One region of the Desulfitobacterium dehalogenans ATCC 51507 genome, then DNA from elsewhere that is predicted to be linked to it. Evidence: predicted binding sites of a transcription regulator. Region 1 holds the regulator's gene; the other holds the start of a gene.
What was found. Region 1 encodes HrcA, which represses chaperone genes, less so after heat shock. Its sites were predicted from a motif close to TGTTAGCACTCNNNNNNNNNGAGTGCTAACA; they were not measured.
Positions count from the first base shown of each region.

Region 1 (3,423 bases):
GGCCTATAAAAAAGAAGCGCCTGTCCTGCTGGTTGGACACAGTGAAACCGATTGTCAAAAGCTTATAGAATACCTAAAAGGCTATCTGGAGCCCCAGGGAACGGTGTATATCCTGGGAGGAACCAGGGCGGTAAGCCAATATGTGGAAGACAGTGTAAAAGACAATGGCTTCAGCAATATCATACGCTTGGGCGGGGCGGATCGCTATGGAACGGCTGCCAGGATCTCCGAGCATCTGGACGTTACCCAAGGCAGACCGGTGGTCATTGCTTCAGGGCAAAGCTTCCCGGATTCCCTGTCCGTAAGCAGTATTGCTGCGGCACAACAATTCCCTCTTCTTATCGTTAACCCCAATTCTATACCGGATGAGATCAGGGAAGAATTACTCCAGCGGAACCCCAGTAAGGTGTATATCATTGGCCTGCAAGGGGCGGTCAGCGATGGAGTCAGAGATGAAGTGGCACAGCTTACCGGGCTGGGACAAGAGAACATCGTTCGGATTGGCGGACAGGATCGTTATGCAAGTACCCTGGCCGTTGCCCAATACTTCGACCCAAGCGGACGGGGAGTAAGCATAGCAACTGGTCGGGATTTCCCGGATGCTTTGGCCGGAAGTGTTTATTCAGCCAAATTGAAAGATCCTCTAATCTTGGTAGGGGAGACCCTAAGTACCGATCTCAAAAATTATCTAAAGGTAAGAAAACCTTCTGATATTGTAATTTTTGGTGGACAGGGGGCTGTCAGTCCTGCTATAGAGGAGCAACTCAAGAGTTTGGTAGAGTAGTGCCTTAGAAAAAACGATTCGTATTGATTCCCAGCAAATAAATAGTCATGTGAGATGGGCATCATAAATAGGAATTACTATTTATGATGCTTTCTTTTTTAGTGCAATTTGGACGGCCTTTTTTAGCTTGCCTGATACTTGACAATCAAGAATGAGAGCGGTACTATAATATCATAAATCGTTAGCACTCATTGAGGTCGAGTGCTAACAAAGGAAAAACGAAGGTGGAAAGGTGGTTATGTTGATGCAGATGGACGAGCGAAAAAAGAAGATCCTGCGGGCTATCGTTCAGGATTATGTAAATACTGCTGAGCCGGTTGGTTCAAGGACCATCGCTCGGAAATTTGATTTAGGCATCTCGCCGGCCACCATTCGTAACGAAATGTCCGATATGGAAGAGCTGGGTCTTATCGAACAGCCTCATACTTCAGCAGGCCGCATTCCTTCGGATGCGGGTTATCGGTATTATGTGGATTGCCTCATGGAGAAATCCAATGTTACTGATGATGTAAAGGATGTTATCGAAAAGGAGACCACGAAGAGGATTGCGGAGATTCAGACTGTCATTGCTCATTCCAGCAAACTGCTTTCCGAGCTCACTCACTTGACCAGTATCGTGATAGGGCCGGACAAGGGGAAGAGTGCTTTTAATCAGATACACTTCCTTCCTTATGAACCCAGCAAAGCCATCATGGTAGTGGTCAAGGAAAATGGTGTGGTGGAGAATCAAATTGTAGATATTGGAGAAAATGTAACGGCCGAGGAACTTCAGAGAATTGCCAACGTATTTAACCATAAGATGCGTGGGCATTCTATGGAAGAAGTGAAAAGGGATATGCTTCACGAGATATATAGCGAACTGACTCGTCAACGCTTCCTGATCGACAATGCTTTGGAGCTTCTTTCCGCTATTCTGAGCAATGGCCCTGAAGAATCCAATAAGGTCTATCTGGGTGGAACTCTGAACATGTTGAACCAACCTGAATTCCGGGATGTGGAAAAGATCAAAAACCTTTTCCAGATTTTTGAAGAGGGAGATCAGATCATAAAAGTGCTCCATCCCCAGAAAGAGGGTCTGGCAGTTACCATTGGTGGAGAAAATAAACTAAAGGAACTTCGGGACTGTAGTATTATTACAGGGACCTATTGGATTGACGGAGAGCCTTTGGGTACCATCGGTTTGATTGGACCTACCCGTATGGATTATGGGAAGGCTATAGCCATGGTGGATTATATGACAAGAACGCTCACTGAGCTTCTTACTATACGACGAAGGAACTAGGAGAGGTGGTTTCAGAAATGATGAATTGGGGCGGGAAAACCCCTCCATCGGGTCATACCGAATGGGAAAATAAGAATGCTCAAGAGTCTAAGGAAAATTTAACGGATACCGTTGAAGAAATCCTAGAAGAAGTTGCCCAGGAGGACGAAATGAGTAATGAATCTTCCCGGGAGCAGGATGTTTCTTTAGAAGAAAAAGTGCTCACCCTTCAGGCGGAGCTTGACCAGACCAAGAACCAAGCGGATGAATACTATGCTCATCTTCAGCGGTTACAAGCCGAGTTCGACAACTATCGCAAGCGGACACAAAAAGAGAAAGAGGATTTTGCCAAATATGCATCGGAACGTGTCATGGAAGGGCTGCTGCCTGTATTGGACAACTTTGAACGAGCGATAGAGGCATCTAAGACCACTCAAGATATAAAGTCCTTTTCCCAAGGAGTGGAGATGATTTTCAAGCAGATGCAAAGCATTCTCGCCAAAGAAGGACTGGCGGCTATTGAGGCGGTGGGGCAGCCCTTTGACCCTAATATACACGAGGCAGTACTCCAAGTGGATTCAGAGGAACACCCGGAGAACACCGTTGTAGAGGAACTCCAAAAAGGTTATTATCTTAAAGAAAAAGTAATACGTCCTAGTATGGTTAAAGTGTCCCGCTAGGTGCGATAAGGAGGAAGTATTGAACATGGGTAAAGTGATTGGAATTGACTTAGGAACCACCAACTCTTGTGTAGCAGTTATGGAAGGCGGCGAAGCCGTCGTTATTACCAACGCGGAAGGGAATCGGACCACTCCATCTGTGGTTGGATTTTCCAAGACAGGAGAACGTTTAGCAGGTCAAGTGGCTAAGCGTCAAGCTGTTTCTAATCCGGATAAAACTGTGCTCTCTATTAAGAGACATATGGGAACGGATTACAAAGTGAAAATTGATGATAAAAACTACTCTCCCCAAGAGATTTCTGCAATGATTCTACAAAAATTGAAAGCAGATGCTGAAGCTTATCTGGGACAGACGGTCACCGAGGCCGTTATTACCGTCCCCGCTTATTTCACCGACGCCCAACGGCAAGCTACCAAAGATGCCGGAACCATCGCCGGCCTGGAGGTTAAGCGGATTATCAACGAGCCTACGGCTGCAGCTTTAGCCTATGGTTTAGACAAGCAAGAGGATCAGACCGTTCTGGTCTTTGACTTAGGGGGGGGAACCTTCGACGTGTCCCTTCTTGAGCTTTCTCAGGGAATGGTTGAGGTTAAAGCCACCAGCGGGAACAACAAGCTCGGTGGGGACGATTTTGACCAACGTCTGATTGACTATATGGCAGCTGAATTTAAAAAAGATCAAGGTGTGGATCTGACTA
Region 1 is NC_018017.1:3,670,951-3,674,373, reverse strand. It holds gene DESDE_RS17795 (cell wall-binding repeat-containing protein) at 1-784, shown strand, start outside; gene hrcA (heat-inducible transcriptional repressor HrcA) at 1,029-2,066, shown strand; gene grpE (nucleotide exchange factor GrpE) at 2,084-2,725, shown strand; gene dnaK (molecular chaperone DnaK) at 2,751-3,423, shown strand, end outside.

Region 2 (3,423 bases), 2.0 Mb from region 1:
ATTTCAACTTCTGTTGCAGCGCCTACTTGAATTACAGCAACACCGCCGGCTAATTTAGCCAAACGTTCTTGAAGTTTTTCGCGATCGAAATCAGAAGTCGTTTCGTCGATTTGCTTTTTAATGGCTTCCACACGGCTCTTAATATCATCTTGAGAACCGGATCCTTCTACAATGGTGGTTTCTTCTTTAGTTACGCGAATTTGACGAGCACGGCCCAGCATATCAATCGTAGTGTTTTCCAGCTTTAAGCCAAGATCTTCGGTAATGACGGTACCACCGGTGAGAATCGCGATATCTTCCAGCATTGCCTTACGGCGATCACCGAAGCCAGGAGCTTTTACGGCAACGCAGGTAAAGGTTCCGCGAAGTTTGTTCAGAATGAGAGTAGCCAAAGCTTCACCTTCGATATCTTCGGCAATAATCAGAAGTTGACGGCCGGCTTGAACGACTTTTTCAAGAACGGGGAGGATGTCGGCGATAGCGCCAATTTTTTTATCGGTAATTAAGATGTAAGGGTCATTTAAAACAGCTTCCATCTTATCGGTATCAGTAATCATATACGCAGAGAGATAGCCCCGGTCAAATTGCATACCTTCTACAACTTTAAGCTCGGTAGTCATTCCTTTAGCTTCTTCTACGGTGATTACGCCGTCTTTTCCGACCTTTTCCATAGCATCAGAAATCAGAACGCCGATGTTATCATCGCCAGCGGAGATAGAAGCTACTTGAGCGATGGATTCTTTGCTTTCAATGGGCTTAGCATTGGTTTTAATATCATTGACAACCGATTCAACAGCCTGCTCAATGCCCCGTTTGATACCCATAGGATTAGCACCGGCAGCCACGTTCTTTAAACCCTCACGAATAATCGCTTGAGCCAATACGGTTGCAGTGGTGGTTCCATCCCCTGCTACATCATTGGTTTTGGTTGCAACCTCTTTAACAAGCTGAGCACCCATATTCTCAAATGGATCTTCCAGTTCAATTTCCCGAGCAATGGTCACACCGTCATTGGTGATCAAAGGCGCGCCGAATTTTTTGTCCAAAACCACGTTACGACCTTTAGGTCCGAGAGTTACCCGGACAGATTCAGCCAAAGCATTAACACCACGCTCTAGTGCACGGCGAGCTTCTTCATTGAAAACGATTTGTTTTGCCACCTGTAAGTTCCTCCTTAAAAATCCGAAATTTAAGACTCGATAAGTTAGAAAGCATTATGCAATGTCAAGTTTCCTAAGTAGATAAGCAAAGAGTATGTCCTAGCCAATAACCGCTAAAATGTCAGTTTCCTTAAGAATGAGATACTCTTGACCATCATACTTTACTTCAGTACCAGCATATTTGGAATAAATCACGCGGTCACCCACTTTAACATCGAGGGCAATGCGCTCTCCCTTTTCCACTTTTCCAGGTCCTACTGCAACGACTTCACCTTCTTGAGGTTTTTCCTTAGCCGTATCCGGCATGATGATTCCGCTTTTTGTCTTTTCTTCCATAGGGAGTGCTTTAATGACTACCCTGTCACCTAGAGGCTTAATGTTCATTGAAGAAAGTCCCTCCTTAAGAACTAAAATATTATTTTGCTATTGTTAGCACTCATTCCTATTGAGTGCTAACATCATACTATAATAATATGCAAGGTAGATGAAGAAATCAAATCCTGTCATTTGCATTTTTAAGAGATTTACAGTCGAAAACCTTCTATTTTCTCCTTATATCTGCTCCTTATTGCATCACTCTTAAATTGACAGAATATCATTGCTTCTACTTGCATTCACTAAGCACTATATTGACCAGTCCCCGGGGGGTTTATTCATTCTTTGGGCAAAAAACTATAATTTCATTTTAGAAAAAGGGATATCCGCCCCCTCAAAGCCAGATATCCCTTTTTCTATTGCTTCATTATCCCATACCTTTTCACACAGAAAATCATCAAAGGACTCCTAGCTTCTCATAGCGTTTGCGAATCTCTTCTATTGCTGAACCCAGAACAGCTTGAACCATAGAATGGTCAAGATTTAAAAGATAAATCTTTGTTTTACCGATCTTTAAACCAGAATCTGCATATTCTTGTTCAAAGAGGATCCCCTCTTTTAAAGCATGGCGAATAAGGTCTTTCACTTGTGATGTGGTAGCCCCTAGATGCTCCGAAAGAGCGGTCCTTGCTTTGGTAGAGGCAACATACGCCATACTTGACTGAAGCTGAGCCAGGATTAAGATTCCTTGCTCAAGATCCTTTTCTGCTTTATATTCCCGTGGCCGCTCCTGAGTGAGAAGCTCGCTGAAAAAATCCTCAGAATCACTAAAGGGTTGCAGCTCATGGTGTATACTTCCATCCACGCCGATGACCTTAACTTCTTTTCCCCAGGCTCTTATTTTACGAACTAAGGGCAAAAAATCTCCATCCCCGGTTAGAAGGAGAAATACATCAAAAGTCGTGGTACGGGTAAGCAAGATTTCCTGCGCTTCCAGTATGAGCTCCACATCCGCCGCATTTCGCCTTAATCCTGTGCTGGCGAAATTACTTTTTCCGTAGACATGACGCGTATATACATGAGTCTTCTCAAAGGAAGTCTGGGTACGCCAGAATTCCTCCCGATCAAAATTAGCATAGAGATAAATAGCGGATAGGACATAGTGGTTTCGTTTAGCGTACAATTGAATGGATTCCATGAGGATTTCCGGAGTTAATTCATAACCTTGTTCAAATAGTCCTGTCCATATATTTTCATAATCAACAAAAGCAATAGTTTTCAAAACCATATCACCCCATTTCCACTTCTGCTTACTATAGAATACGCAGGAAAAGGACAGGGGTGACAAGCTCAAAAAATATTTTCTGCTGAATATCTCTATTGATGAGTAGGAGCAGCGCACTCGCCGGCTTCGCCTTTGAGGATTTGAATTCCATGGGGCAGAGCAGGAACAAGAGCGGCCCAACACTCCTTACAAGCCTTAGGAGAACCCGGCATATTGATGATTAAGGTCTTCTTGCGCAAGGCGGCTACCGCTCGACTCAACATAGCCTTCGGGGTAATTTTATAGCTCTCATAACGCATTACTTCAGCAATACCAGGGACCATCCGATCCGCAACGGCGATAGTGGCCTCTGGGGTAACATCACGTAAGGAGAAGCCTGTACCTCCCGTGGTCAGAATAAGGTCCAAGCCATCTTCATCCACCCACTTTTTCATAGTTTGAGCCAAAAGCTCCTGATCATCCGGAAGGATGGCATAGAGAACGACTTCGCCGTCAATCTCTTTCACCAATTCCTTGAGAACAGTACCGGAAAGATCTTCTCTTTGACCTTGGGCACCTTTATCACTGGCTGTTATAACCCCAACCCTTAGCATTATTCCATCACCTCAATAGTGTCTCCCACCCCAATAGGACCACCTTCCAGAACACGGATAAAGATCCCTT
Region 2 is NC_018017.1:1,333,479-1,336,901, reverse strand. It holds gene groL (chaperonin GroEL) at 1-1,160, opposite strand, end outside; gene groES (co-chaperone GroES) at 1,260-1,544, opposite strand; gene DESDE_RS06460 (NYN domain-containing protein) at 1,933-2,757, opposite strand; gene DESDE_RS06455 (MogA/MoaB family molybdenum cofactor biosynthesis protein) at 2,853-3,353, opposite strand; gene DESDE_RS06450 (MOSC domain-containing protein) at 3,353-3,423, opposite strand, start outside.
Region 2: a site for HrcA is predicted at 1,588-1,618, ahead of groES (co-chaperone GroES). Genes of this name have one in related genera too.